DNA from 3 places in the Glutamicibacter sp. NPDC087344 genome. Region 3 is predicted to be linked to each of the others. Evidence: riboswitches for the same ligand, from Rfam matches in the RefSeq annotation. Region 3 holds a riboswitch; each other region holds the start of a gene.

Region 1 (10,170 bases), on a different contig from region 3:
TTCGGCAACCATCCTGCTGCTGATCCTCGGGGTCGGAGCGCTGGTGCTGTTCTACTGTGCACGCTACTTCAAGAATGATGACCCGCAGATTGGCGGCTTCGCCGCCAAGATGGTGGCATTCGCCGGTGCCATGACCGGCCTGGTGACCGCGGATGACGTGATCGTGATGTTCATCTTCTGGGAAATCACCAGTGTGTTGTCCTACCTGCTGATCGGCTTCAGCCAGGCACTGATCACCGCGCGCCGTTCGGCCATGAACGCCCTGATCGTGACCACCCTTGGCGGCTTGGTGATGCTTGCCGGCATCCTGATGCTCGGGACCGAAGCCGGCAGTTACCAGCTCTCCGAGATCATCGCGGCCTCCGATCACCTGGTGTCCTTGGGCACCTACACCGACGTGGCGGTGGCGCTGATCATCGTTGGCGCACTGTCCAAATCCGCCCTGGTGCCCTTCCACTTCTGGCTTCCCGGCGCCATGGCCGCACCCACCCCGGTCTCTGCCTACCTGCATGCCGCGGCGATGGTCAAGGCCGGCGTCTACCTGATTGCCCGCCTGGCCCCAGGTTTTGCGGAGACCAACCTCTGGGTGCCGATGACCGTGGGTATTGGCCTGCTCACCATGCTCATCGGTGGTTTCCGCGCCCTGAAGCAGTACGACCTGAAGCTGATCCTGGCCTTCGGCACGGTCTCCCAGCTGGGTTTCATCATTGCAATTTTTGGCCTGGGAACCCCGGACGCGGCCTTCGCAGCGTTGGCGTTGACCTTGGCGCACGGCCTGTTTAAAGCAACGTTGTTCCTGTCGGTGGGTATCATCGACCACAACACCGGTACCCGAGATATCCGCAAACTTTCCGGGCTGCGCCGTGCCATGCCGATCTTGACCACCGCCGCCGGTATTGCCGCCGCCTCGATGGCCGGACTGCCGCTGCTGCTGGGATTTGTCGCCAAGGAAGCGGTCTACGAGGCGGCCCTGCACCTCGACACCGCCTGGGGGCCTTTCGCGCTGGCCGGGATTGTGCTTGGCGCCGCGTTGACCATGGCCTACTCGTTGCGATTCTTTTTCGGCGCCTTCGGGGTGAAGAAGTACAAGGTCGAACCTCTGGCCTGCAAACCCCCTACGCTGATCTTCCTGGCCCCGCTGCTGGTGCTCAGCACCCTGACGGTGATCCTGGGGCTCTACCCGTACCCGGTGGAGAAGCTTTCCGTGCACTGGGCCGAGCTGCAGGGCGGGGCCGAGCACATGCACCTGGCGGCCTTCGCCGGATTTAATGCCGCCCTGGGCTTGAGCGCAATATCCGTGGGGCTGGGACTGGTCTTCTACTGGCTCCGTCGGCGGACTGACACCGGGGCTCCGCTGCGTCGAATGATGATCTCCGCCGAGGAGGTCTACCGCATGAGCGTGAATGCGCTGGACATGGCGGCCATCTGGATCACCGGTCGTACCCAGCGTGGTTCGTTGTCCTTCTACCTCGGTGTGATCCTGTCGGTGGTGCTGATCGTGCCGCTGGGGATCGCCCTCACGGTGCAAACCCCGTGGCCGGATAACTGGGTGATCGCCGACCACCCGGCGCAGCTGCTGATCGGGGCGATCATGATCGCCGGAAGCCTCATTGCCATTACCGCTCCGAAACGTTTCATGTCGGTGCTGATGGTCTCCGTGACCGGTTACGGAATGGTGGCGATCTTCGCCCTTCAGGGGGCGCCGGACCTGGCGCTGACCCAGCTGCTGGTGGAAACCATTGTGCTGGTCTCCTTTGTGCTGGCGCTGCGCGCACTGCCCAAACGACTGTGGGTTGGACTGACCCATATCAAGTGGGGACGGGCGTTGCTGGCGATCGCCTTGGCGATCATGGTGGTGTACATCGCCATTGCCATGATGGCCGCCCGCGGCCAGGCCTCGATTTCCCTGCAGTGGCCGGATCTGGCCTACTATGAGGGCTTCGGCAAAAACATTGTGAATGTTGCCCTGGTTGACCTGCGTGTGTGGGATACCTTCGGGGAAATCACCGTGCTGGCCGCCGCGGCGACCGGTGTGGCCTCGCTGATCTTCGCCGGCCGCGGATTCGGCACCAGGGTGCGCGCCCACCAGGTCGCGCCGGGCAGCATCGATTCGGGTTCCGAAGCGATGGGGTCCAAGGATGAGAAGGAAGTCGAGTTGCGCATCGCCCGGCGTTTTGCCAGCAGCGACAACCAAGATTGGCTGATGGCCGGCAACACCCTGGTGGCCGAACGCCGCTCGATCATCTTTGAAGTGGTCACCCGCTTGATGTTCCACACGGTGCTGATCATGTCCGTGTACACGCTGCTGGCCGGGCACAACACTCCCGGCGGCGGTTTTGCCGGTGGCCTGATTGCCGGGTTGGCCCTGACCATCCGCTACCTGGCCGGTGGACGCATCGAACTGTCCGAATCCATGCGCGTTGCCCCGGGCATGCTGATTGGCGGCGGTATTGCGCTGGCCGGCCTGGCCGGCATCGTCCCGCTATTCGCCGGGGATGAAATCTTCACCATGTACGCGTGGGAATTCTGGTTGCCGATCTTCGGCGAGCACAAGTTTGTCACCTCCACGATCTTTGACATCGGTGTCTACCTGGTGGTGCTGGGACTGGTCCAGGATGTGCTGCGTTCGCTGGGCAGCGAGATCGACCTGCTCTCCGAGGGACGCAGCCCGATCGAACAACACGACCCAATTCACGCCTCACAGACGGGAGTCGGCCGATGAGTGTGAACATCACCTTTTTGGTAATTACCGCAGTGCTGCTGGCCGCCGGGTTCTACCTGGTGCTTGAACGCACCCTGACCAGGGTGCTGCTGGGCATCATGCTGCTGGGCAACGGCATCAACCTGCTCATCCTTTCCACCGGTGGGCGCAAGGGGGTGGCGCCGCTGTTCAAAGCGGACCTGCCAGCCGACCAGTATTCCGATCCGCTGCCGCAGGCGCTGATCCTCACCGCGATCGTGATCACCTTCGCGGTGACCGCGTTCCTGCTCGCCATGATCTACCGCTCCTGGACGTTGACCAGCGCCGATGTGCTGGCCGACGATACCGAAGATATCAAGGTGTCGCAATCCACCGCCTATGACGAAGAGGAAGACTCGCCGGTGGCCGAGGATACAACCGAATTTGTTGACGAAGAGGGCCGCCCGGTTCGCGAGGGGGAAGAGTGAATTTTCTGGATCTTGCTCCGCTGGCAGTGGTCCTGCCGATCTTCGGAGCCGGCGCGGCCTTCCTGGTCCGCCGCCGCATCAAACTCCAACGCCTGATCACCATCGGGATCCTGTGCCTCACCCTGGTCCTGGAGGCCGGGATGCTGGCCGCCGTCTGGGGTGGTGAAAGCTACGCGATACACATCGGCGGCTGGCAGTCCCCCTGGGGGATCTCCCTGATGGTGGACGGATTCAGCGCCTTCATGCTGTTGATCTCCACGCTGGTCTCCCTTGCGGTGCTGTTCTACGCCACGAGCCAGGGCCTGGCCGATGGAGATGAACCCGGACCGGTGTCCGTGTTCCACCCGGCCTACCTGATCCTGCTGGCCGGCGTGTCCAACGCGTTCTTGGCCGCCGACCTGTTCAACCTGTATGTCGGTTTCGAAATCCTGTTGACCGCCAGCTACGTGCTGTTGACCCTGGGCGCGACCGCCGAACGCATCCGCGCCGGCACCACCTACGTGGTGGTTTCCGTGGTCTCCTCGGTGATCTTCCTGATGGGTATCGCGATGACCTATGCGGCCACCGGAACGGTGAACATGGCCGACCTGGCGGTGAAGCTGCCGCAACTGGATCAGGGCCCGCAGCTGATACTGCATGTGCTGCTGCTGATCGCCTTCGGCATCAAGGCCGCGGTCTTCCCGCTGTCACTGTGGCTTCCGGACTCCTACCCGACGGCTCCGGCCCCGGTCACCGCGGTATTCGCCGGGTTGCTGACCAAGGTGGGGGTGTATGCAATTGTGCGTACCGAGACACTGTTGTTCCCCGGCGGGGCGGTGAACTCCGGGCTGCTGGTGGTGGCGGCGTTGACCATGGTCATCGGTATCCTCGGTGCGCTGGCGCAGACCGACTTCAAACGTATGCTGTCATTCACGCTGACCAGCCACATCGGCTATCTCATCTTCGGGGTGGCCGTGGGCGGGGAACTGGCCATCGCGGCGACCATCTACTACGTCGGGCACCACATCATCGTGCAGACCTCGCTGTTCATGGTGGCCGGGTTGATTGAACGCCGGGCAGGAAGCGCCAACGTGACCCGGTTGGGGTCGCTGGCCAAACTTTCCCCGGCGCTGTCGCTGCTGTTTTTTATCCCCGCAATCAACCTGGGCGGGATCCCGCCGTTCTCCGGGTTCTTGGGGAAGTTCGGCCTGCTGCATGCCGCGGCCCAGGACGCCGACGCGTTGACCTGGGTGGTGATCGCCGCCGGGCTGCTTACCAGTTTGCTGACGCTGCTGGCGATCATCCGTGTGTGGGCGCGCATGTTCTGGCGCCGCGCCGCCGATGCGGAAATCCCGAACCCTCAGCTGGTCGACGAAGCGGCGAAGGTGGCAGATCAAACCGCGGCCGGCGGGGCGCAGGCACCGCACCTGGGCCTGAAGCTGGCCCGCGAGCTGGAATCCGAGGCGCTGCCATGGGGCATGCGTTACGCCACGGGTTCGCTGGTGGTGGCGGGCATCGCGTTGACGGTGTTCGCCGGACCAATTTTTGAGTTCTGCCAGCGGGTGGCCGCGCAGCTGATCGCTCAAGAACCGTACATCACTGCCATCCTGAACTACTGAGCGGAGGGATCACATGCCTCATAAAAACATGACACCACGCGACCAGCGCATCGATGACGCGCTGGACACCGCCGGGGTACGCCACCGCGCCACCCTGAAACAGGAATGGCCGCTGTTGTTGCTGCTGATTTTTGTGTGGGGTGCGCTGTGGGCGGACTTCACCCCGGGAAATTTGCTCTTCGGCGCGATCATCGCCCTGGTGATCGTGACCCTGTTCCCGCTGCCCCCGGTGGTGCTTTCGGGACGGATCAACATCTGGTACTGCATCAAACTTTTTGTGTGGTTCTTGGGACAGGTAGTTGCCGCCAGCGCCCACGTGGCCGCGCTGGCCCTGGTGCGGGGCAAAAAAACCCGCAGCGCGGTGATTGCGGTGCCGTTGCGTACCGACTCGGATCTGATCGTGATGACCGTGGGGCACGTCTTGACGTTGATTCCGGGCTCGTTTGTGCTGGACGTGGATCGCAGCTCTTCGACGCTGTACCTGCACTACATCGACATCAATTCGGCACAAGACGTGGAGAAAGCGCGCGAGAATATTCGCGACATCGAGCGCCGGTTGATCATGGCGATCGGCAGCCATGACGAGTACGAGGCAATCAAGAGCGAATGCAGCCCCAGCGTGAGAAGGAAGAAGGCACGAGCATGATCGGAATTGTTGTTTGGATCTGCGGCATCATGCTTGGCCTGGCGGCGGTCGCCTGCCTCTTCCGTGTGGTCAAAGGCCCGTCGATTCTCGACCGGGTACTGGCCCTGGATGTGATGCTGCTGATCATTTCCGCCGCGCTGTGCCTGGATATGGCGCTGAACCGCCACACCGACTACCTGCTGTTTGTGGTCATTGCCTGCACCATCGGTTTTGTCGGCTCGGTGACGGTCTCCCGCTACGTGTCGGATCAGAGGAACGCCTAATGGATCTTTTTGTTGACCTTCTTGTTGCCGTCCTGCTGATTCTCGGCTGCCTGATGTCCCTGATCGCCGGGATCGGCCTGTTGGCCTTTCCCGACATGCTCACCCGAATGCACGCGGCCACCAAACCCCAGGTGCTTGGTTTCCTGCTGATCTTCGCGGGCCTGGCGATTCATTTGCGCAGCTGGGCCATCGTTCCGGTGCTGATCCTGGCCTGGGCGATGCAGCTGCTCACCGCGCCGGTCTCAGCGCATATGATCGGCCGTTCCGGGTACCGCACCAAACACGCGGCCAAGGAGACGTTATTCTCCGACGATCTGCGTTTGGTCGTTGACAAGGTGTCTTCCGCCCCCAGCACCGGTGCCATCGATACGATCGATTCCCCGCCCACCGAGGAAAAATAGTGCCGGAACACCAACACGCGTGAGCCACAGCCCGCCGGGCTGTGGCTCACGTGTGTTACGGGTGCTATTTGGTGAATTTGGAGATCGCCTTGTTGGTGCCGCGGTCGGCAAGTACCTGGATGACAGCTGCGACAACGGCGGAGAAGATGGCGAAGGAAAGCGCCTGGCGCAGGGAAGCCTCGGCCGCTTCTTCGCTGCCCTTGCGCGGGGCCGTGTTTCCGGTGAACCCCTTCCACAGTTGATCGACCAGTTTGCTGCCGATGAATCCTGCGCCCAGGGAAATGCCGGTGGCGATGAGCTTTTGTACTGCGTTCATGTGGACCTCTCGTTCAACGTTCTGACTTTTCGTTCCGTTGCCCAGCTTACCTGCGGTATGGTGGGTGGGCAGTAATTATTCCGACAGGGGAGCGTCAGGCCGTTGATGGTCAAAGACGCTGAGAGTGCGATAGATCGCAGACCCTCGAACCTGCTCCGGCTAGTACCGGCGAAGGAAGTCGAGCATCTCGGATGCGCAGAGGCGTTTAATCACGCCATGATTTTGTGCGTCCCCCCTCCTGATTTAGGAGGACAACGTATGAGTAACACGAAACCATCGCAGCGCAGCACCTGGCGTGTGGTCGACATTGTGATCGCCTCGGTGATCGCCGTCGCCTCGGGTGTCGTTTTTTGGGTGTGGTCCGCCAGCTACGGGCTGTTTTCGCTGGCCTTTACCGCCTTCCCGCCAGCTACCGCCCTGCTTACCGGCCTGTGGCTGTTCCCCGCGGTGCTCGGTGCACTGATCATTCGCAAACCCGGGGCGGCACTTTTTTGCGAGATGCTGGCCGCCGTGGTCGAGGCGCTGCTCGGTACCCACTGGGGCATGCCGGTGCTGATTTCAGGCCTTGTCCAGGGTCTCGGCGCGGAGCTGGTATTCGCCCTGTTCCGCTACCGGAAATGGAACCTGGCGGTGGCGCTGCTCGCCGGCCTGGGCGCCGGGGTGTTCGCCGGTGTCAGCGAAGCCTATGTGGTGGGAAGCGTCGCAGAATACACGCAGGGAATGAAGCTGTTCCATGTCGGTGCGACGGCCTTCTCCGGCCTGCTGGTGGCCGGCCTGCTGTCCTGGTGGATTACCCGGGCGCTGGCCCGTACCGGGGCGCTGAGCGCCCTGGCTAGCCGCCGGGCGCACCTGGAACCGGCCTTTGCGGGGCGCCCATGAGCGCCGCCGCCGACCAGCAGGCGGCCTCCCTGGCTCTTGGCGGGGTTTCGATCAACGCCAACGGTTTCACCTGGCATCATGCCGAACGCGAGCGGCCAGCCATCGCAGGGCTGGACGTAGCGATCCCGGCGGGGCAAAAAGTGCTGCTGCTCGGCCCGTCGGGGGCCGGCAAATCCACGCTGTTGCACGCAGTGGCCGGGGTTCTTGAACGTGAGGATGACACGGGGTTTGGCGGCGAGCTGCTGGTCGGCGGGCATGATGCCTTCGCACGGCGGCATCCGGTGGGGCTGATGCAGCAGGACCCCGAGACCCAGGTGGTGCAAAGCCGGGTAGGCGACGATGTGGCATTCGGCGCCGAGAACCTTGGTGTCGACCCGCAGCAGATCCGCGAGCGCATCCCGCAGGCCCTTGAAGCGGTGGGGCTTGGCGCCCTGGGCTTTGAGCACCGCACGCAGGCGCTTTCGGGCGGGCAAAAACAACGCCTGGCCCTGGCCGGCATCCTTGCCATGCGTCCGGGACTGATGCTGCTGGATGAACCGACGGCCAATATCGACCCGCAGAGCATCCCGCCCTTGCGTGATGCGGTGATCAACGCGGTTGAAGCCAGTGGCGCCACGCTGATCGTGGTTGAACACCGTTTGGATGCGTGGGCAGGACACGTGGATCGGGTGCTGGTGCTGAAACCCGGCGGCGGCGTTGCCCATGATGTTCACCCCGAGGCGCTCTTCAGCGATGAGCCCTTGCGCACCGAACTGGCCCAGGCAGGGATCTGGATTCCCGGGTTTGTTCCGCAGACCTCCGAAGCCCCGACGGCGCCGGGCGCATCATTGCTGGAACTGGACCGTTTGGTGTGCGCACGCAGCGAGCACGCGGTGCGTACCGCCCCGGTCGACCTGCAACTGCATGCCGGCCGGGCGCTGGTGATCCGGGGCGAGAACGGTGCGGGCAAGTCAACACTCGCACTGACCATGGGAGGTTTGCTCCAGCCGGTCTCCGGGAAGCTCGCGGCCAACGAGGCGCTGGCCGATGGCCTGTCGTCCTCGCCTTTCAGCTGGAAGGCCGGCGCGCTGGTTGCCCGGATCGGGTCCGTGTTTCAAGAACCCGAACACCAGTTCGTCACGCAGAGTGTGCGTGAAGAATTGGCTTTCGCTCCCGTGCGTGCCAGGAGTGGTTCGGAGGGTGAAACGAAGTTCGATCCAGCACAGGTCGATGCCCGCGTCGAGCAGCTGCTGATCCGCTTGGGGCTGCAGGATTTGGCCGAAGCAAATCCGTTCACCCTCTCCGGAGGGGAGAAACGACGGCTCTCGGTGGCCACCGTGCTGGCCGCTTCACCGGAAGTGGTGATCCTTGATGAACCAACGTTTGGACAGGATGCAAACACCTGGCGCGAGCTTGCCCAGCTGCTCATCGAAGAACTTGAGCAGTCCACCGCCATTGTTGCGGTGACCCACGATGAGCAGTTTGCCAAGGCATTGGGTGCCGTGCAGGTAGTGCTTGAACCGGCCGAACCGGTGAAGGCGGTTGCCGTGAAGGCGCCCATGCTCGATGCTCCGGTGGGGGAGAGCTGGCTGGCAAAAATCAACCCGCTGGCGAAGTTCGGTGCGATTGCCGGGGCGACCTTGCCGCTGATCAGCACGGTCGACTGGGTTTCGGCCACGGTCGTGATTGCGGTAACGCTGTTGATGCTTCCGCTGGCGGGGCTGAGCATCGCCGGGTTCTTCCGGCGTGGCTGGCCGCTGGTGGTTGCCGGGTTGCTGGCTGCCTGGGGCATTGCCCTGGTCGGGCAGGATTCGGGGCAGGTTTTGGTGAATCTGGGAATTTTCCAGATCACTGAAGGCTCGGTGGCCGGGGGTATCGCCACGGGGCTGCGCGCCCTGGCCATGGCGATTCCGATGGTGCTGTTGCTGTCCACCACAAATCCCAGCGACTTGGGTGGCGCACTCTCGCAGCAGTTGAAGGTTCCGCACCGTTTTGTGCTGGGGGCCTTGGCCGGGATGCGCCTGCTGGGGTTGATGGTTGAGGAATTCACCACGCTCACCCTGGCCCGCAGAGCCCGCGGGATTGGAAATCTGGGCACCGTACGCCAGAAGGTGAGTGCGAAACTTGGCCAATTGCTCGCACTGTTGGTCCAGGCGATCCGGCGTGCCGGACGGCTGGCGACCACCATGGAGGCCAAGGGATTCGGAACCGGGGAACGCACCTGGGTCCGCACCGCCACCTTTACCTGGCGTGACGGTGCGGTACTGGGTGCAGGGTTCCTGATTGGCGCCGCGGCGATCTTCACCGCGATCTGGGTCGGAACCTACAACCTGATCTGGTAAGCGAGGTTAACGAATCGAATCGGTGAGGGCGCTGAGCTGTGAATGCAGCTCGGCGTCCATCCGGATCGGTTTGGCATCCAAGGTGCGCACCGGGGTGAGCAGTCGAATCGAGGAAACCAGCCACACGCTGTCTGCCTGGTAGAGATCTTCGGGACGCAAGGGCCCGTAGCCCAATTCCCAGCCGTCCTGCCGTGCCGCGTCGAAGATGGCGCTTTGGGTGGTGCCCGGTAGGATTCCGGTCTCAAGCATCGGGGTTAACAGGCGTCGAGTCTCGCCGTCGCGCTGCGCGAGCAATACCGTGGCGGTCGGCCCTTCCAGCACCACACCGTCGGCCGAGGTGAAGATGACATCGTGGGCGCCGTGTTTGCGGGCGTAACGCAGGGCCGCCATATTCACCGCGTAGGAAAGGGTTTTGGCCCCCATCAACAGCCATGGCGCACGTTCGGCGAGTTTTGAATCGTAGCCGCGGTCAAGCAACAACACATCCACGCCTGATTCGCGCTGTTCCATGCCGACCCGCGGTGCCGGGCTGACGGTGACCCAGCAAACGGCCGGGTCGAGATCCAACTCGCCGCGCA
Region 2 (10,170 bases), on a different contig from region 3:
AGGGCCTGGACCCAGTCCCCGGTGGCGGCGAAATGGGTTGCCAGCGCGCTGGAAAGGGTGCACCCGGTGCCATGGGTGTTCTCGGTGGCGATCCGCGGCGAGCTGAACTGGGCCAGCACCCCGCTTGCCGCCACCAGCGCATCCGGGCATTGGAGCCCGGACAGGTGCCCGCCCTTGGCCAGCACCAGCACCTGATGCTCGGCGGCCAAACGTTCGGCCTGCTCCAGCACCGCATCCCAGTCCTGCGCCGGGGCGGCACCCAGCAGGGCGCCGAGCTCGGCGATATTCGGGGTGATCACCGTGGCCCGCTGCAGCAACGGGTGCAGTCCCGCGGCGTCCTCCAGCAGCGCATCGCCGCTGGTGGCCACCATTACCGGGTCGAGCACCACCGGGACGCTGAGGGTATCCAGCCAGTCGGCCACCGCGTTGATGATCTCCTGGTTGGCCAGCATCCCGATCTTCACCACGTCGATGCGCACATCAGCGGCAACCGTCTGCAGCTGCGCGGTGACAAACTCACCGCCAATTGCCTGCACCCCGCTGACCCCGTGGGTGTTCTGGGCGGTCAGCGCGGTAATGACCGCCATGCCGTAACCGCCATTGGCGGCGATCGACTTCAGATCAGCCTGGATCCCGGCGCCGCCGGACGGATCGGAGCCTGCAATGGAGAGGATGTTTTTCATTTAGCCCCCTCCCACGCGGACACCAGCAGCGCACTGGCGGCGCGCGGATCATCGGCCTGGCACACCGGACGCACCACGGCCAGCCCGGCGCCGCCGGCCGTGCGAATAGCCGCGGCGTCATCCGCAGTCACCGCGCCGATCGCCACGCAGGGCAGGTCGCTTAACGACGCCCGGTGGGCGAACCCGTCAAGACCCAGCGGCGTGGGGTGGTCCTTTTTGGTGGGGGTCGCGCGCACCGCGCCAACCCCCAGATAGTTGATGAACTGCGCGTCGGCGTTTGCCTGGGCGATCTGCTCCGGTGTGGAGGCGCTGAGCCCGATGATCCCCTGGCCGATCAGCTCGCGGGCCAACCGCACCGGCACGTCCTTCTGCCCGATGTGGATGCCGCTCACCGCGGCACCCGCGGCCCGGGCCGCCAGGAACACGTCGATCCGGTCGTTGATCAGCAGTTCCGCCTTGCCTTCGGTCAGCTTCGCGGCCGCCAGCGCCAGCCCGAAGAATTCGCGCGCGCTTTCGTCCTTGGCGCGCAGCTGTACCCAGTGAATCCCGCCGGCCACGGCGGCTTCGATCACCTCAAGGGTGCTGTGCGGGGTGCAGCTGGCGGTGTTCGCCACCAGGTAGGCTCCAAGATCACGCATGGTTCTTCTCCTCACAATTCAGGGTCTCAAGGTCGGCGGGCTCAACGGCCGCCAGTGCATCCAGGAATGCCACGGCAAAACTGCCCGGGCCGGTGCTTGCCTGCAACGCCTTTTCGGCGGCCAGGCCGTAGAACCCGTGAGCCGCCACGGCGGCCTCGAAGGGGTCCTCATGCACCGCAAGCATTCCCGCGCACACCGCACCCAGGGCGCAGCCGCCCCCGGTGATCCGGGTCAGCCCGATGCCGTTGGTGTGCACCAGCACGGTGCGCCGCGCATCGATGATCGCATCGGCCTCACCGGAAATCGCAACCACCGAACCGTATTTCACGGCCAGCTCGCGTCCGGCGGCAATAGCCTGATGCACGCTGTCCAGCGAGTCCACCCCGCGCCCTGCGGACTCCCACCCGGCCAGCGCCATGATCTCCGAGGCGTTGCCGCGGATCAGGGTGGGCCGCTGGGTCACGATGCGTCGGGCGAACTCGGTGCGCACCGGCAATGCGCCGACGGCCACCGGATCCAGCACCCACGGGGTTCCGGCGGCGCTCGCCGACTCGACGGCTTCTTCGATGGCCGCCAATTGCTCGGTGGTCGGTGTGCCCAGGTTGACCAAAACCGCGGACGCCGCCGCGGCAAAGGGCCCGGCTTCCCCGGGAAGGTCGGTCATGGCCGGTGCGGCGCCGGAGGCAAGCAGCACATTGGCGGTGAAATTGGTGACCACGGCGTTCGTCAGGCAGAACACCAAGGGGGAGTTTTCCCGGTATTTACGGGCAACAACAGGTAGAGTCATGCGACATCCCTCCGCTAGCTTGACCTAGTTCAGGTTCAACGGGTTTTATCTCAGTCGGCTTTTCCGACACCCCGTGTCACTGTTCCCGAGGGTACGCAGGTTAGCGCGCAAGAACAAATTCTTAACGCGCCCGACGCTCAACCAGCGCCTTCACCGTCGCCGCATCCACCCCCAGGCTCGCGGCTAATTCCCAGACCCGGTCCACCGCCTGCACCAGATCCTCGTTCAGCACCTGGCTTCCGGCCAGCTCATTAACCACGGTTCCCGCGCGGCGCCGCGACGAAATCAGCCCCTCGGCTTCCAGTTCCTTATAGGCGCGGGCCACGGTTCCGGCGGCCACCCCCAGGTCGGTGGCCAGCGCGCGCACCGTTGGAAGTTTGTCTCCGGCGCGCAGCTCGCCCAGCGAGATCAGCGAGGCGATCTGGGTGCGGATCTGTTCATAGGGCGGCAGCGCCGAGTCCAGATCAACGGTGATCTGGGCGCTCATGCAAATTGCCTGTAAGGAATTGATGCCGTGGGTTTATTCAGAACCACCATAGAAGGAATGCAGAAGGGAATCAGCCCGATTGCCGTGAGCAATGGGCCAAGATCGTAAGTCCAGGTGGGCATCAATAACAGTACGCTGCACATCGTGCGAAGGAACCGGAACTCAAGGACCTGCCGGTACCAGATCTCTTCCTCCGAACTGAGTTTCCATGGGATCGCGCAATGGCGAACCCACCAGATCGCGGCAATAGCGCCGGCTGCAAGCGCCGTGATCACGCCAGCTGTTGCCCCTGGTGTTGCGGTGAGCAGCAGCGTCTGCGGATCGTGTGGCGGGGCGAATAAAAGATAGATTCCAGTTGCTGCCAGTATCCCGGCAACCCAGTAGAGGTAACGGGGCAGTGCGCGGGAGTGCCGTGGAAGATCCCGCGCGGCCCCGGCCATGAAGTGTCCATAGAAGGTCAGTGCGCTGGTGGTCAGCAGGTAAGACAGGGAGGCAAGCAGCATGACGAGCAGGGTGGAGAATGCATATTCGCCGATGACCGGGCGTTCCCAAAACTCCTCGGTCTCCCAGACGTAGGTAATGGACACACCGAAAACATACACGGACAACAAGGCTACCGTGGTGGCGACAAAAGCCAAGGCCAAAAGGTGGTCGCGAGCACGTCCGAACCCGTTGCGTGCGGCACGTTGACGTTCACCTTCAAAAGATGATTTCGGCGCCCAAAAGAACATCACCGCGCTGACTGCCAGCATGACGACATTTGCGAGATTCATCAAATTGCTGTCGGCAACTTCCGCCCAGGGGGATGTCGCGGCAAAACGGAGATTGTCTGCGATGATCACTGTTAAAAGGAACCCGCCGGTGCGCAACAACCGGTTCAGCCACAGTGAACGTATCACCTGATTATCGTGATGGGTGATTCCGTTTAACGGTCGGCGGCGCAGGGTCACCAGTGCCAGAATCGCCATGGTAGCTATCAGCACAACAATCAGCAGTGCCGAGCAGAGCAGTGTCCGCTCACCGGACAGGACGCCGCTCTGGGCCTCCATTGTCATTATTTGTCCGGCGACGACAATCTCAACGGCAGGTACCGGTGCGAAACCCGGTTGGTGAAGCATGGGCCATAAGCTGGCTACCGATAATGCGACGAGTACGCTCACGGTAGCGAGCAAGCGTCTGGGTATCGGGGTGGTCAACGAACGCGACTCAAGCGACGCGCTGCGCACGCTTTTGAGTTCACGCGGCCAGCTGTAGAGTCCGATGAGGTACACGGTCCCGAGCCAGAGGGCCGGACTGAGCACGTCGAGCCAGAAACCCGGCGTGGAGAATTGGGCAGAATTTTCGGCGGTGGTCGACCAGAAGGACTCACCTGAGGTCGAGGTGCTGGCGAAGAACGCGATCAGGGCGCACCAGAAAGAATGCGATTTGGCGCGAGCCAGTGGGGGTGAATTCCTGTTACGAGCCACAGCTCTGAGCCAGACGTAGATGATTCCGGCCATGAGGGCTAGCCCGAAAGTGGTCGACGAAATATCCTGCATGCTCGTTAATGTATCAACTAATTGATACAAAAGAAAGGTATTCGCAGGAGGACGGGCACCGCCGCCACCCACCGCCGAGCCTCACGGGTGATGCCGGACCTCCAGCCTCGATCCGCCATCAGAACGGCAGCGGAAGTTTTGAGGTGCGTCCCCCGTCTGCCACGATAATCTGCCCGGTAATGAATGCCGAGGCGCTCGACGCGAGGAAAACCGCCAGGTCGCCAATGTCGTGCGGCTTCCCCACGCGACCTACCGGATGCATCCTGATTAATTCCTGCTGGGCCTGGGCTGGATTCTGTTGCGCCTGGATGTAGTTTTCACTCAAGGCGGAGGTAATCCAGCCCGGCGCGATGGCATTGCAGCGGATGCCGAACGCACCCAAATCCACCGCCAGGGCATTGGTCAGGCCATGGATCGCCGCCTTTGACGCGCAGTAGGCCGCATGCTCGGGGTTGGCGGCTATTCCTTCGATTGAACCGATGTTGATGATGCTTGCCTCCCCGCTGTTTTTCAGGTGGGGCAGGGCGGCCTGGACCAAAAACAGCGGCGCGGTCAGGTTCACGGACATCATCTGGTTCCATTCATCCAGGCTGATCTCATCCACGCTCCGTTCGAACATGATTCCCGCATTATTCACCAGGACATCGAGCCCGCCAAAGTGCTCGACAACCTCTGTTACCACCGAGGCGATGGAAACAGTGTTGCTCAGGTCGGCCTTCACCAGCAGCACCCGGTCGGCGGGGAGGTCCTGGATACTCGCGATGTTGCGCTGCGCGATGGCCACCAGCGCACCTTCGTCCAGGAATCGTTCAACGATGCCGCGGCCGATGCCTTGCCCGCCGCCGGTGACCAGCACAATTTTTCCCTGCAATTTCATTTTCTAGGCTCCTTGGGTAACGATGCGCACGGTATTGGACAGCGTGCCGATATCTTGGATTTCGACATTCACTTCATCGCCTTCCTTCAAGCCGACCGGCGGATTGCGGAAGACTCCCACCCCGGCCGGGGTGCCGGTGAGGATCACGTCTCCTGGCTCCAGGGTGGCGGTGCGCGAGGCGAAGCTGATCAGCTGGGCGACGGAGAAAATCATCTGGGAGGTGTTCGAGCTCTGCAGCACCTCGCCGTTGAGCCGCAGCGTGATAACAAGATTCTGCGGATCCGGGATCCGGGCGGCGGGAACCAGCTGCGGACCGATCGGGCAGAAGGTATCCAGCGACTTTCCGCGAACCCACTGCCCGTCGTTGAACTGCAGATCGCGCGCCGAGATGTCGTTGGCGCACAAGTACCCTGCGACGTAGTCCAGCGCTTCTTCTTCCGCGACGTTCCGTGCGGTCCGCCCGATCACCACCGCCAGTTCGGCTTCGTAGTCGGTGCGAATACCCTCGGGGATGTGGATTTCCGCCCCGTCGCCGATCAGCGTGTTCGGCCACTTGGCGAACAGCAACGGTGAAGCCGGTGCTGGCACTCCGGCCTCGATTGCATGGTCCAGGTAGTTCAACCCGACACAGATGACCTTGGAGGGGCGGGTGATGGGCAGGTTCTGCTGCTGGAGGGCAAGGCTCGGAGCCTGAAGCTCAGAATATGCATATTTTGTCATGGAAGAATAATATGCATATTCGATATTTCGCGTCAATACCTCGTCGCGAGAGCCTGATGCCGAGCGCGGTAGGATTTTTGTATGGCCGAAACCCTCCCTGCCCCGCAATTAGCGAGAACAATCGCCGGAAGCATTGCGGCGCAATTGCGAGCCGAGATCACCTCGGGGCAGATCCCTGCCGGGGAAAAATTACGCCAAAACGAGTTGGCCAAACGTTTTGGAGTCAGCAGCACACCCGTGCGTGAGGCAATCGCCCAATTGCGCATCGAAGGCCTGGTCAGTTTCGAACCGCAGCGCGGAGCCACGGTGTTCAAGCCATCCGTCGCCCAAGTCCGCGAGCAATACCTGATCCGCATCGAACTCGAAGCGCTGGCCATCCGCCAGGCCGCCGAAGTTTTCACCCCGCACGACGCGCCAGCCCTGGAGGCGATCCTGGCCGAATTGGCGGTTTGCGCGGATCCGGCGCGCACCGTGGAGCTGAACAACCAATTCCACACCGGCCTCTACGGGCTGTCGGGCATGCATCAGCTAGCGGCCCTCATCAACAACCTGCGTGTCTCCTCCAGCGCGTACCTGCAGATTTACGCAAGCACCAACAGCGCTTCGCCGCGGATTGCCCAAGAGCATCAAAACATCCTGGATGCCTGCAAAAACAATGATCCCGAGGCGGCGGACCAGGCCATTCGCAGCCACTTGGGTGCCAGCCTGGAACACATCACCGCGGCATTGGATTCCGCCGGGCAGTGACCTCTCCCCGCGCGAATCGATGGTTGTTAACCAAGAAAACCGGTTGCAAGCGGGTCATCTTCGGCCCGTTGACGTAGTCTCGGTTTATGGGTCTGTTTACTTCCAATCCGCTGCCCGATCCCGTCGGCGACTTCGCGCCGCCGGTGGATGAGCATCCGTCAAAAATCGCCGCCACGCTAAGCCACCTGCGGCACTCGGCCGACAGCCGCATTACCCATCCGCGGCGCTTCCGTGTGCAACAGCTGCGCGCCCTGGAAAAGATGCTTGACGAGCACCTGGATGATTTCCTCACCGCGCTGAACGAGGATCTTGGCAAGGGGGCCACCGAAGCCAAATTCTCAGAGGTCGACGTGGTGCGCGCGGAGATCGATTTTGCGCTGCGCCACCTGGCCGAGTGGATGGATCACACCAACGTCAAGGTGCCGCTGGCCCTGCAGCCTGCCATGGCCAAGATCGAGGCGCGCCCGCTGGGTGTGGTGCTGATCATCGGCCCCTGGAACTACCCGCTCCAGCTGATGCTGGCCCCGCTGGTCGCGGCCATCGCCGCCGGAAACGCGGCGGTTCTCAAACCCTCGGAAATCGCCCCCGCAACCTCCGGCGCACTGGCCAAGTTCCTGCCGGTGTACTTGGATAACCGGGTGTTCGCGGTGATCGAGGGCGGGGTGGACACCGCCACCGAGCTGCTGGCCGCGCGCTGGGACCACATCTTTTTCACCGGAGGGGAGAAGGTCGCCAAGGTGGTTGCCGCCGCGGCCGCCAAACACCTGACCCCCACCACCCTTGAGCTGGGCGGCAAGTCCCCGGCCGTGGTGGACAATCAGCTGCCGGCCACCGCCAAACGTCTGGCCTACGCAAAATTCATGAATGCGGGCCAAACTTGTGTGGCGCCGGACTATGTGCTGAGCATCGGGGATTCGACGCCGCTGATTGATCGCCTGGGCCAGAGCATCACCAGCTTCTACGGCAAGGAGCCGCTGACCCACCCGGACTTCGGGCGGATTGCCAGCCGCCGGCATTTCCAACGCCTGCTGGACATGTTCGAGCAGGGCGAGGTGGTGCACGGCGGCCAATTCGACGAGGCGACCTTGCGGATCGCCCCTACCATCATGCGCAACGTCGAGCTGGACGGCACGCTGATGCACGAGGAAATTTTCGGCCCGATCCTGCCGGTGATTCAGGTGGCGTCCTTCGAGGAGGCGCTTGAATTCATCGCGGCCCGACCCACCCCGCTGGCCGCGTACCTGATGAGTGAAAGCCCGCGCCTGCAGTCGATCTTCTCCGACCGGGTGCGCGCCGGGGCGATCGTGCACAACGCGCCGCTGGCCCAGATGATTGTTCCATCCCTGCCCTTCGGTGGTGTTGGGGCCAGCGGAATGGGCTCCTACCATGGCAAGCATGGATTCGACCGTCTTTCGCAAATGCGCTCAGAACTGAGCAAAACTACGGTGGTTGACACCTTGAGCGCGATATATCCTCCATATTCATGGGCTAAGCGAAAGATTATTGATCGCTTACTGTAGCGCGGTTCATAGCGTTTTAGCTTGCCAGGGTGCTTGGATTGAAAGGTTGAAATTTTCTAGGCACCAGGAGCTGTAACGCATGAGTGAGCCCGCACCGTCCAAGGACGGTCTGACGCGTGGTCTCAAGGCCCGCCACTTGCAGATGATTGCAATTGGCGGATCGATCGGAACCGGATTATTTGTCGCCTCCGGCGGCACCATCGCCCAGGCTGGTCCGGGAGGATCGCTCATCGCCTATGGCCTGATCGGCCTGATGGTGCTGCTGCTGATGCAGTCGCTGGGGGAAATGAGCGCGCGGCTGCCGGTGGCTGGCTCCTTCCAGACCTATGCCACGGTCTTCGTCAATCGCCACTTCGGGTTTGCGATCGGCTGGAACTACTGGTTCAACTGGGCCATTACTGTGGCGGCCGAGCTGGTGGCCGCCGGCATCATCATGTCCTACTGGTTCCCGGATTCACCCAGCTGGATCTGGGCCGGGCTCTTCCTGGTGCTGCTCACGGGGCTGAACGCCCTGTCCGCCAAGGCCTTCGGCGAGGGGGAATACTGGCTGGCGATGATCAAGGTCATCACCGTGATCGTGTTCCTGATCTGCGGTGTGGCCATGATTTTCGGCATCCTCGGCGGCACGTCGCCGGGCTTTAGCAACTGGACCCAGGGCGAGGCGCCGATCGTCGGGGGCTGGCTGTCCATCGTTTCGGTCTTCATGATCGCCGGCTTCTCCTTCCAGGGCACCGAACTGGTTGGCGTGGCCGCCGGCGAGGCGGAAAACCCCAAACGCGACATCCCCAAGGCGATCAAGGCGATCTTCTGGCGCATCATGCTGTTTTACATCGGCGCGATCTTCATCATCGGCATGCTGATTCCGTACACCGACCCGACGCTGCTGTCCTCCGAGGCGACGGACATCGCGGCCTCGCCATTCACCATGGTGTTCGAGCGTGCAGGCATCGCCTTCGCGGCGGCGCTGATGAACGCGGTAATCCTCTCCGCCATCCTCTCGGCCGGCAACTCTGGCTTATATGCCTCGTCGCGCATGTTGTATTCGATGGCCCTCGACGGCAAGGCGCCCAAGATTTTCGCCAAGCTGAACCGCCGCGGAGTGCCGCTGCCGGCCATGCTGATGACCGCCTCGGTAGGGCTCTTCGGCTTTTTGACCGCGATCATCGGGCAGGGCGCGGCCTACACCTGGCTGCTGAATGTCTCGGGCCTGTCCGGATTCATCGCCTGGGTGGGGATCGCGGTCTGCCACTATCAATTCCGCAAACAGTATCTTGCCAGTGGCCAGGACCTGGCCAACCTGCCCTACAAGGCGCCGCTGTTCCCGCTGGGGCCGATCTTGGCCTTTGTGATCCTGATTGTTGTCATCGCCGGCCAGAACTACCAGGCGGTGCTCGATGGAAATCTTTTGCAGATGGCCTCCAGCTACATTGGCCTGCCGCTGTTCCTGCTGCTGTGGCTGGGGCACTGGCTGGCTACCCGCAAGCAGCCAGCCGTGAAGATCGACCCCTGGAGCACGAAGCTGAACTAGGCGTTCAACGCCGCATCAACAATCACCCGGGCCTCGCGCAGCACCTGCGCCAAGTGCTCGGGTGATTTTGTCGACTCTGCATAGATTTTGTAGATGTCTTCGGTGCCCGAGGGGCGCGCCGCGAACCAGGCGTGTTCGCTGGAAACCTTCAGCCCGCCAATCTCGAAACCGGCGGCCTGCGTGATCTTGCCGGTGATCGGATCCCCGGCAAGCTCGGTGGCGCTGACCATTGCCGGGTTCAGCTTGCCCAGCAGGGCCTTCTGCTCGCGGTTGGCCGGGGCGTCGAAACGGTCGTAGAAACTTCCCCCGTGGCGGGCGACCAGCTCGGCATGGATCTGGCTTGGGCTCTTTCCGGTGACCGCGCGGATCTCGCTGGCCAGCAGGGCCAGCATGATGCCGTCCTTGTCCGTGCTGAAGGCCCGCCCGGCCAGGTCCAGGAAGCTTGCCCCGGCCGATTCCTCCCCGCAGAAAGCCACGTCGCCGGAGGCCAACGGCTCCACAAAGTACTTGAAGCCCACCGGGACTTCCAACAGCTCGCGCCCCTGGGCCGCCACCACGCGGTCGATCAGCACCGAGGAAACCAGTGTTTTGCCGATCTTCGCATCCGCCGGCCACTGCGGGCGGTGGGTGAGCAGGTAGTCGATG
Region 3 (10,170 bases):
TACCGAACACCGATTCACCATTGGGACTTCAGATGATGCCAAGCTCATCTGGGATCTGGGAGACATGGAAAATGAGCAGCGTCCTGCGCTGGCCTTGCCGCTGACCGGCGGCATGGGTACGCAGTCGTTTATCATCACCGGTTCCATCGCATTAATGGCAGCCCTTGGGGTTGTTGCCTGGCGACGCAGAAAGGCCGCGGCTCAGGGGTAATCCCGGCTTCCGGCTGAAGTACCAACACTCAATTCTGTACTAGAGCTCTACCAAATTTCACTCGCGGCCGTCACTGGGGACATTGCGGCTCAAAAGAAAGGAACAGCTGAAATGGCTGAAATCAAGCACACTCGGGGGAAGCGTGTATTGTCCGGTTTGGGCGTACTGACCCTTGCCGCAGCGGGCCTGCTCGGGGGAACCGGGGCCGCACAGGCCGATGACAACACCGCGTTGAACACCGGCAACATCGATCAGGCTCGTGAAGGATCGATCAAGATCCACAAGCACAAGCACCAGAACGGCACCTCCGCTACGCAGAATCCTGCTGGCACCGGGGACGCCATCAGCACCGAAGGTATTGCCGGGGTTGAATTCACCGCCTACCAGCTGACCGACATCGACCTCAGCGACACCAATGACTGGGACCAGCTCGATAACCTGGATCTGTCCAACGCCTGCACCTCGATCCCGGGCCACACCCTAGGCACCCCGATCGTTGCAGATGCCACCAACAGCCAGGGTGTTTCCACCCTGACCGGCCTGAAGCTGGGCGCCTACGTGGTGTGTGAAACCGACGCTCCGGCCTCCGTGGTCGACCGTTCGCAGCCGTTTGTGGTTGCCATCCCCACCCCGTATGAGAACGCCTGGGTCTACGACGTGAACGTGTACCCGAAGAACGGCACCTCGGACATCACCAAGAGCATCGACCCGCAGTCGGATCTTGGACTTGGCGGTGTGGTGAACTTCCCAGTGACCGTCACCGTTCCGAAAACCAAGGGTGACGAGCTGCTGACCAAGTTCGAGATCGTTGATACCTTCGACTCGCGACTGGGCCTGAACGACGACGGCGTGGCCTCGGTGAAGCTGGGCAGCGCGGATGTCGATTCGTCCTACTACACCGTTTCCAACGACGGCCAGAGTGTGAAGGTGACCTTCAACGAGGACGGCCGCCAGTGGCTGAAGTCCCAGGGCGAGAAAAAGATTGTTGTCACCTTCTCCGCAGTGGTCAAGGAGGTCGGCGAAATCTCCAACGACGCCACCGCTTACATCAACACCCCGGGTCATGACGGCACCATCGAATCCGACCCGGTCAACACCAACTGGGGCGATCTGGTCATCCAGAAGCTCGCCGCGGGTTCAAACGCCACGCTGGCCGACGCGGTCTTCGAAGTCTACGCAGCAGAAACCCCGTACTCCGGCGACAGCTGCGACACCGCAGTTGCCACCGGTTCGGCCCTGGAAGTCAACGGCAAGAATCAGTTCACCAGCGGTTCCAACGGCGTGGTTGACATTGCAGGCCTGTTCGTCAGCGACAGCGTGAACCCGACCATCAATGCCGAACAGCGCTGCTACGTGCTCAAGGAAGTCAAGGCCCCAACCGGCTACGTGACCCCAACCGGCGACAAGGCATTCACCGGTGTTGCGGTCAAGACCGGCGCCAACGCCGCCAACATGTACGACGTAATCATCACCAACCAGCAGCAGGACGTTCCTGAACTGCCGCTGACCGGTGCCAACGGCCAGATCTTGATGATCATGGGCGGTACCGCGGTACTGCTGCTCGCCGGTGGTATGGTCATCGTGAGCCGCCGTCGTGCAGCCCGCGAAGACACCAAGTAACCGCTAGCGGTTTACTACCCGTGATGGCGGGCGGGCATACTGCCCGTCCGCCATCCGTGGCTTAACCCCAGCTCGAGCACCGAGGACAGCAAATGACCGACACCGTGAGTCCACCAACCGGCGACCGTGCACGCAGCGGCCGCCGGGCCGCACCCACAACGCGCGCCTGGCGCCCGGGCCTGCTCACCATCGCCAGCGCACTGTTGGCATTGGTGGGACTCAGTGTGGTCTTGTACCCTTCCGCCGCCAGCTGGATGTCTTCCTACAACCAGTCGCTGCTGATCGAAGATATGGGCCACAGCCTGGAAAACGCCACCCCCGGGGTGGACCAGCAGCTGGCCCTGGCCCACCGCTACAACAATGCGCTGAGCTCCGGGGTGAGCCTGGAAGCTAATGCCAACGTACCCACCGGTAGCGGCACCAGTTCGGATTCAACGCTGGATTACTCGAAGATACTGAACACGGGAACCTCCGAGGTGATGGCCCGCGTCCGGATCCCCGCCATCAATGTCGACCTGCCGATCTACCACGGCACCAGCGACGAAACACTGCTGCGCGGGGTGGGGCACCTTGAAGGATCAAGCCTTCCGGTGGGCGGCGCAAACACCCACTCGGTGCTCACCGCCCACCGCGGCTTGGCCCAGGCCGAAATGTTCACCAACCTGGACAAGGTGGGGGTGGGGGACCGCTTCACCGTTGAAGTCTTCGGAGAGGTGCTGACCTACCAGGTGCGCGAAACCAAGGTGGTGGACCCGGATGACACCGACACCCTGCAGGCCGTGGCGGGAAGCGACCTGGTCACGCTGGTGACCTGCACCCCCTTGGGGATCAACAGCCAGCGAATTCTGGTGACCGGAGAACGGGTGACGCCAACCCCTATCGAAGATATCCAGGCCGCCGGCCAGGATCCGGGAATCCCCGGCTTCCCCTGGTGGGCTCTGATCTACGGGGCCGGTTTGCTGGCCATCACCGTGTATGTCTGGCGTTCGGGTTACGGGGACGCGCGCCGGGCCGCGGCCCGCACCCGCTGATACGGTAGGCACAAGACAGATGTAGTGTGCCCGGCGAAGGGGAGAAGCTGATGAGCGAGGCGGCCGCGGAAGAGCTGGAAAAATTCTGGAGCAAACTGTGCCTGGAGATGCCCGGCGCCTATGAGGACCACCCGTTCGGCCCGGACAGCACGGTTTTCAAGATTGCCGGCCGGGACCGTTCCCGCGGCAAGATGTTCGCCCTGCTGATGAACCTGCACGGGCAATCGGTGCTCAACCTGAAATGCGAACCGGCCCTTGCCGACCAGCAGCGTTCCGAGCATCCGCAGATCACCCCCGGGTATCACATGAACAAAAAACACTGGAACTCGGTGCGTCAAGGGCTGGATGAACAATTGATGCGTGAGCTGATTGAAGACTCCTACGACCTGGTGGTGGACGGCATGCCGCAACGCGAGCAAGAACATATCAAGTTGCAGGCCAAGATCGCCGAAGAATCCCTAGACTAGAAACATGTACTTCATCGTTGTTAAATATCAGGTAAAACCAGAATTCACCGACAGCTTCATGGATCGCGTTGCCGAGTTCACCCAGGCCACCCGCGCCGAGGAAGGCAACCTGTGGTTCGACTGGTCGATCAGCGTCGAAAACCCCAACGAGTTTGTCCTTGTTGAAGGTTTCCGCGACGACGAGGCAGCCAGCGCCCACGTCAACGGCCCCCATTTTGCCAAGGGAATGGAGACCATGCGCCCGCTGCTGGTTGCCACCCCGAACATCGTCTCCCGCAAGGTCGACGGCGAAGGCTGGGACAAGATGGGCGAACTGGTCATCGACTAATTCTGAAGGTTAACTACGTAAGGCGCGGGCCCCGTCGGGTCCGCGCCTTGCGTTTAGGCAGCTGGTGTGCCGTTTAGCCTAGTGGCTGTTTTTGTTCCCGAAGCGGCGAACCAGCAACAAGATGATACCGAGCAACACAATGGCTCCGGCGGCAAAACCGATCCAGGTTGCGCTGAAACCGGTCTGCGCCAGGTCATCATTAGGACCCTGGGTGGAATCATCCGTGGCGCTCGCCGTGGCGCTTGCCGTGGCAGAGGCGCTGGCCGAGCTGGTTGGCTCCTCGGATTCATCCGGGGTTTCGGTTGCGGTGGGAGTTGGCGTGGCCGTTTCCGTTGGGGTGGGGCTTGGAGTTGGAACGGCGCTGTCAGCCACGGTGAACGTGGTCACGATGCTCTCACGCTGTACCTGGGAGATCACCAGCTCGTAGTCGCCTGCCGCGGTTCCCTCGGCAACCGGCAGCGTGAAACTGGTGGTGCCCTGGGCATCAGCCGCGGGGACATCCGCGATGTTCAGTTCCCCGTCGAAGGCCGAGGCGGTGATCTGCGCACCTTCCTCCAGTCCGCTGACGGTCACCTCGATCTGTGCACCGGCTTCAACCTCGGTGGCGGAGAGTTCAACCTGTGCCCAGTCGGTGCCGGCGAGCATTGCCCGTCCCAGCGGAGCCGGGGAAACAACCTCGTGGGACTTGAAGTAGTTCACGGTGGCATCGAGGTCGATCTGGCCGGAGTCCGCGTGATTCACCCCGTCGGCGAAGGCGGTGAAGTTATCTCCGCCGGTCGCCAAGAAGGCATTGGCCGCAACCTGGAAGGTGGCCGATTCATCCAGCGGCTCGCCGTTGAAGGTGATCGACTTGATGTGTTCCCCGCGGGCGGCGTTTTCATCATAGGTGTAGGCAAGCCCGTCGGAGATCCCCAGGTGCAGCTTGGCTCGCTCGGAACCTTCAGGCTGCCACTGCTGTTCCAGCGCCTCGCGGATCTGAGCACCGGTCATCTGGAAGGTGATCAGGGTATTGGCGAACGGCTGGACATCGGCGGCGCTCTTGTAGGTCACCGTTCCGTCTTCGCCGTAGAGCAGGTCTGCACGCAGGCCGCCGGGGTTCATGAAGGCGATCTGCGCCGGGGTGCCGGCGAAGTCCTCATTCGAGGTGGCCCACAGGTGGATGTCGGCCACGGTGTTGCCCAGGGTGGATTCAACCCCGCGGTCTGATCCCGGGACCTCGCCGCCGCGCAGGATGTCTTCTGAAATCTCGCCGACCTTGACGTTTCCGACTTCTTCCGAGTCTTCGATCGCCTGGTCGACAAGGGCCTGGACGGCCGCGTCCGCCGGGTAGTTCGGCTGCCAGGCGCCGGAATCGTCCTTGCTGGTCAGCGGCAGCAGTTCGGTGCTGGAATCCACCACGTCACCGGTGGCGCTGTCGATCTCAAGGGAGACCTTGCCCAGCGTGGTGCCGTACTGGTGTCCCTGGATGACCGGGCGATCACCGTCTGGACCTGGAATCTGGCAGTCGTAGGCCTGATGGGTGTGCCCGGAGACAATTGCATCAACCTTGCCACTGGTTTTGCGCAACAGTTCGCCGTAGCTGCTGTCTTCGCCAGCGATGCTGGAGCAGTCGGCGTTTTCCGAACCGTTGTGGGTCAGCAAGACCAGGACGTCGGCCTCGCCGTTGCCGCTCTGGCCATCGGAGAGCTGCTCGGCCACACGGTTGACTGCTTCAAGCTCGCTGCCGAAGTCCAGGTCCTTGATGCCGGTGGGAGTCACCAGGGAGGGGACGTCCTCGGTGACGGTACCGATGAAACCGACGGTGACGCCATTGACTTCACGCAGCGCGTATTCGTTCAGGACCGGATTTTTGGTTCCCTTTTCGTATACATTTGCTCCCAGCGCGAAGTCTTCACCCGACTGCCCGGAAGCGGCGGCAAAGCGGTCGATGACACGGCCGCCGAGGTCTGCAAAACCCTTGTCGAATTCGTGATTTCCCACGGCAGAAAGGTCCAGGCCGCCAAGGCCCAGGGCATCGATGGTTGGATTGTCATCCTGCGATGCCGAAGCGAAGGTGGAGGCCCCGATGTTATCGCCAGCGGAAACAAACAGCGTGTTCGGATTCTCTCCGCGCAGCTGATCGACGGCTCCGGCGAGGACCGCGGCACCGGCAGAATCGCTGTTGGCGGCGATGCGGCCGTGGAAGTCGTTGATGGACAGGACATCCAATGTGAAGGTTTCCCCGGCTGCGATCTGGGCGGTCGGAGCCGCCTGTGCGACGGCGCAACCCGCGGCAAGCAATGAAGCCGTGGCTAGGGAAGTCAGCGAAATATTCGTGATCCGCCTGATGGCAGGCATAGATTCTCCTCAGAGTTAAGCGTGTGACTTCCTTTATATCTATCGCATCAAAGTGAACCTGTCGATGCTTGAACGTGAATTTTGTGTATAAAGCAGATCTTTACGGGTATGGCCGGTGCCTGCGGCATCCGAGATTTCGGCCTGAAACATCTCTGGCCCGGCTCGTGTGAGCCGGGCCAGAAAATTTTGCTGATGCGGGTCTCAGCGTTGGCGCCGACGGGATGATCCTGCGTCGGTGGCCGAGGAGGAACCTACGATGGTTCCCAGCAGCAGCATTGCCGCGGCAATGAACATGACCGTGGAGATCACCCAGCACGCCGTTGCCGTGGGCCGCTGTGATCCGTCAAGGGAAAACACGAAAAGGCAGACACTCGCCAAGAGCAGCACCGTACCGATCAATCGTGTCTTCATTGCACACCCTTGTAGAGTCGAATTTGGCTAATTTATCGCGAAAGCAATTCACTATCAGCTGGAATAACATCCATAATGCCATAATTCCAGCTGTTTGACCATACAACCATAGTGGTATCTTCCGAGGTTTCGCTCAGCCTTGAGGCGGAGTGCGGCCAAGGCTGGAAGCGGCGACTACACGCAAGCGGTCAGGATTTTTGCGATGGCATCGTGTTCCGCCTGGGTCATCCACGCGCCGTATTTGGCCTTAACCTGGGTTTGCCGCGCCACATAGTCGCAGCGGAAGTCCTTGTTTGGCGGCAGCCACGTTGCCGCGTCCTTGTCGCCCTTGGAGGCGTTGGTCGGCCCGTCGGCGGCCATGAGGTTCAGCGGGTCATTAGCGAACTCCAGCCGCTTCTTCTCGCTCCACTTCTGCGCACCCTTTTGCCATGCATCGGACAAGGCGACCACATGGTCAATCTGCACCGCGGTGCTGGTGTTTTGGCCGCGCTCGAAGTTGATGGTTTTGCCGGTGTAGGGATCGTGGAAGGTTCCACTCAATACAACACAGTTAACCCGGGCGGATTTGTATTCAACATCCACTAGATCTCGGGCAAGAATATCGTTGCGTGCATCGCAACCGTTGTTGTCCGGATCCTTCCACCCGTTGCTGAACTGCTCGCGAGAATACCCGGTTTTCGGGGCTCGTCCCTTGATGTCGATGCCTTCCAATTCTTCCAAGGCTTCGGTGTAGGTTTCCTTGTCGGCCGCAGATGGCGCGGCGGCCTGCGCGCCATTGGTCCCGGTGAAATCCGTAGACGTGAGCGAGGCGCAGGAGGCAAGCCCCAGTGTTGCGGCAATGAGGGCTGTTGAAAGGATGCGGTGCGAGATTCGCATGCTGTGGTGGTTCTCCTTGAGTTAATGCTGGGTTCGACGTTCCGAGCCCACCTGTCGACCCTATGTGCGCCTACCGACGAAACGGTGCATCGCTACACGGCATTCGGATGTGATCCTGTTCTCGACGCTCGATGGCTGAATCTGAAGAGTTATCAATTTGTGTCCATTGGGCCCTGTGACAAGTCTTGTTTTATTTCAGTTATCGAAATATGGTCAATTTGAAGTTAGAGTCTGACTGTTTTGGATGTTCTTGTGAAAAAGTTTGTGTTTCCGCTGGCGGCCGGGGTGCTGATACTTAGTGCCTGCACTACACCAGTATCAAAACTGGAAATGGTTGATCCGCAGGGGAATGGCAGCCCCGCGACGGCGTGGGATTCCGAGCAGCAAAGTTACGATGAAACATTCGCTGATCCCGACGACCCGTATGCGCAGTATTACCAGGACGGGGTTCCGTTCTTTTCCGAGTTGCAGTCACAGGTTGTGAACACCGCTGCGGTCTTTGGCCCGTTGGAGGCACGCGAAAACTCGGAAAACCTTGTGATGGGAATGTCAGGGTTCTTCCGCTCCACGGTATTTACCGATGAAACCGGGGCGCAAGAAGTGGTCAACGATTCCATGTCCATTGGTGGCACGGTGGATGCGCCTGGTACCTACCAGATGGAATTCGGGTGTTGGGGGACTGGCCAAGCCACCGCCCGAGTCATCATGTACGGCGAACAAGCTGAGCTGAACCTGGATCTGGACCTTGACTCCGAGCCGAGCAAAATGATCTCTCTGGCCTGTAACGTTCCCGCAGCAGTGGCTACGGATGAGTTCGAATTCACTGGCAACGAATTGTTTTACGACGTTGTGATTTCTGGCGAGCCGAAGACTGTCGGTTCCTACGAACTGAATCTGTTTCAAACATCTGGTGGGCAGGAGTAAGGGCTGTTTTCAGCACCCGGACAGCGCACGGGAACCGTTGCTGAGTTGTGCACCTCAAGCCGATTGGCAAGCTGGTTTAGCGTTTCGCCCGGACATCTGTTGCGCCGTGCCCGAGGGACTGTGGTACTAATGGGAGATAGTGACACGGGGTGCCGCCATGCGGCTGAGATAAAACCCGTCGAACCTGATCCAGTTAGTACTGGCGAAGGGAATGTCCTGGATACCGTGATGCGACGCATCTATGCCGGGGTCCCGTTCGCCTTGAAATAACCTCAAGGAGTTCGAGCACCATGAACGCACAACTAAGCACCGAAGCCGTACCTTCCGTACATACCGCCCTGCCGCTGAATGAGCAACTGATTCTGGTCACCGGCGCAGCCCGCGGACTTGGCGCAGCAATCAGCACCGCATTTTTGCGTTCCGGGGCGAAGGTCGTGATCAACTACCGCAGCTCCGCCCAGGCCGCCGAAGAGCTGGCCGCCGAATTCCCCGGCCAGGCGCTGGCAGTCCAGGCCGACGTCCGCGATCGGACCCAGCTGGAGACGCTCGCCGCCACCGTCGCAGAGCACTTTGGCCAGCCGGTCACCACTTTGGTGAACAACGCGCTGGTTGATTTTTCCTTTAATGGAGATGCCCGGCCCAAGGCCGCTGAGCTTTCCGCCGCCGACCTCACCGCCCAGTTCACCGGATCGGTGCTCGCCCCGGTCGCGGCGATCCAGGCCGTTTTGCCAGGCATGCGCCAAGCCGGATTCGGACGCATCATCAACATCGGCACCAACCTCTTCCAGCACCCCGTGGTCCCGTACCACGATTACACCGCCACCAAAGCGGCGCTGTTGTCCCTGACCCGCACCTTTGCCGACGACCTGGGGCCGGAGGGAATCAACGTGAATATGGTCTCCGGGGGACTGCTGCGCACCACCGACGCCTCGGCCACCACCCCGGACGAAGTTTTTGACATGATTGCCGCCGGCACCCCGCTGCGCCGGGTGACCACCCCCGCCGAACTTGCCGATGCAGTGCTCTTTTTCGCCTCACCGCTGTCGCGCGGGGTGACCGGGCAGAACCTGATTGTCGACGGCGGACTGGTCAAGGGATGAGCCGGGCACTCAAGCAGGCCCGGTTCAACCTTTTTATCTACGGTGCGGGCCACCATCAGGCGGCATGGCGCGCGCCGGATTCCCACGCCGAGCAGCTCGCCGACACCGGGTACTACGTGCAGTTGGCGCAGCTGGCCGAACGCGGCCTGCTGGATGCGGTGTTCCTGGCGGATTCGCAGGCGGTCAGCGCGGATGCCGCGGCGGCCGGACCTACCTGGCTTTTCGAACCGTTCACCCTGCTTACCGCGTTGAGCCAGCACACCAGCCGCATCGGTTTGGTGTGCACGGTGTCCTCCAGTTTCTACAGCCCCTTTCACGCCTCCCGGATGCTGGCCAGCCTCGACAGGCTGTCAGGTGGACGGGCGGGAGCGAATATCGTGACCAGCATGTGGGATAGCGAGGCCCAGAACCACGGGCGGCAGAGCCTGGGGGACCACGGCTACCGTTACGGGCGAGCCGACGAATTCATTACCGTGTTGCGCCAGCTCTTCGAGTCCCATCCGCGCGACGCGTTGCAGATCCAGCGCGACTTGGTGTTTACGGATGCTGGGCAGCTGCGGGAGATCAATCATGCCGGTGAGCATTTTTCGGTACGCGGCCCGCTGAATCTCCCCGCAGGCCCGCAGGATTCCCCGGTGATTTTCCAAGCCGGATCCTCGGGGCAGGGCCGCGACCTGGCGGCTAAACATGCCGAGGGGATCTACTCGGTGGCCGCGGATGAGCAGATGGCGTTGGAATACGCCCGGGATGTGCGCGCCCGGGCGCAACTAATGGGGCGCGACCCGCAGGCGCTGGCGATCATGCCGGGGCTGGTGACGTACGTGGGCAACACTCTGGAGGAAGCCAGGCAGAAACAACGCCGGCT

Evidence for each region. A riboswitch is a leader RNA that binds a small molecule or an ion and turns the genes downstream of it on or off. The one in region 3 is predicted to bind thiamine pyrophosphate.
Region 1: linked by a shared signal. The riboswitch ahead of ACIOWL_RS09415 (ECF transporter S component) and the one ahead of ACIOWL_RS11560 (3-oxoacyl-ACP reductase) in region 3 are both predicted to bind thiamine pyrophosphate.
Region 2: linked by a shared signal. The riboswitch ahead of thiM (hydroxyethylthiazole kinase) and the one ahead of ACIOWL_RS11560 (3-oxoacyl-ACP reductase) in region 3 are both predicted to bind thiamine pyrophosphate.

What each region holds. Positions count from the first base shown of each region.
Region 1 is NZ_JBIUXY010000004.1:381,556-391,725, forward strand. Features, by position in the region: gene ACIOWL_RS09380 (Na+/H+ antiporter subunit A) at 1-2,722, shown strand, start outside; gene ACIOWL_RS09385 (Na(+)/H(+) antiporter subunit C) at 2,719-3,168, shown strand; gene ACIOWL_RS09390 (Na+/H+ antiporter subunit D) at 3,165-4,766, shown strand; gene ACIOWL_RS09395 (Na+/H+ antiporter subunit E) at 4,780-5,412, shown strand; gene ACIOWL_RS09400 (monovalent cation/H+ antiporter complex subunit F) at 5,409-5,675, shown strand; gene mnhG (monovalent cation/H(+) antiporter subunit G) at 5,675-6,076, shown strand; gene ACIOWL_RS09410 (DUF4235 domain-containing protein) at 6,141-6,392, opposite strand; TPP riboswitch at 6,468-6,586, shown strand; gene ACIOWL_RS09415 (ECF transporter S component) at 6,651-7,271, shown strand; gene ACIOWL_RS09420 (ATP-binding cassette domain-containing protein) at 7,268-9,592, shown strand; gene ACIOWL_RS09425 (aminodeoxychorismate lyase) at 9,599-10,170, opposite strand, start outside.
Region 2 is NZ_JBIUXY010000011.1:10,754-20,923, reverse strand. Features, by position in the region: gene thiD (bifunctional hydroxymethylpyrimidine kinase/phosphomethylpyrimidine kinase) at 1-683, opposite strand, end outside; gene thiE (thiamine phosphate synthase) at 680-1,321, opposite strand; gene thiM (hydroxyethylthiazole kinase) at 1,314-2,108, opposite strand; TPP riboswitch at 2,098-2,192, opposite strand; gene ACIOWL_RS17275 (GntR family transcriptional regulator) at 2,230-2,595, opposite strand; gene ACIOWL_RS17270 (hypothetical protein) at 2,592-4,205, opposite strand; gene ACIOWL_RS17265 (SDR family NAD(P)-dependent oxidoreductase) at 4,252-5,010, opposite strand; gene ACIOWL_RS17260 (fumarylacetoacetate hydrolase family protein) at 5,014-5,730, opposite strand; gene ACIOWL_RS17255 (GntR family transcriptional regulator) at 5,812-6,477, shown strand; gene ACIOWL_RS17250 (aldehyde dehydrogenase family protein) at 6,564-7,997, shown strand; gene ACIOWL_RS17245 (amino acid permease) at 8,077-9,525, shown strand; gene pgm (phosphoglucomutase (alpha-D-glucose-1,6-bisphosphate-dependent)) at 9,522-10,170, opposite strand, start outside.
Region 3 is NZ_JBIUXY010000005.1:322,627-332,796, reverse strand. Features, by position in the region: gene ACIOWL_RS11605 (SpaA isopeptide-forming pilin-related protein) at 1-211, shown strand, start outside; gene ACIOWL_RS11600 (SpaH/EbpB family LPXTG-anchored major pilin) at 323-1,831, shown strand; gene ACIOWL_RS11595 (class C sortase) at 1,924-2,862, shown strand; gene ACIOWL_RS11590 (MmcQ/YjbR family DNA-binding protein) at 2,913-3,329, shown strand; gene ACIOWL_RS11585 (putative quinol monooxygenase) at 3,334-3,657, shown strand; gene ACIOWL_RS11580 (bifunctional metallophosphatase/5'-nucleotidase) at 3,736-5,994, opposite strand; gene ACIOWL_RS11575 (hypothetical protein) at 6,196-6,405, opposite strand; gene ACIOWL_RS11570 (HNH endonuclease family protein) at 6,580-7,281, opposite strand; gene ACIOWL_RS11565 (hypothetical protein) at 7,534-8,205, shown strand; TPP riboswitch at 8,341-8,434, shown strand; gene ACIOWL_RS11560 (3-oxoacyl-ACP reductase) at 8,496-9,305, shown strand; gene ACIOWL_RS11555 (NtaA/DmoA family FMN-dependent monooxygenase) at 9,302-10,170, shown strand, end outside.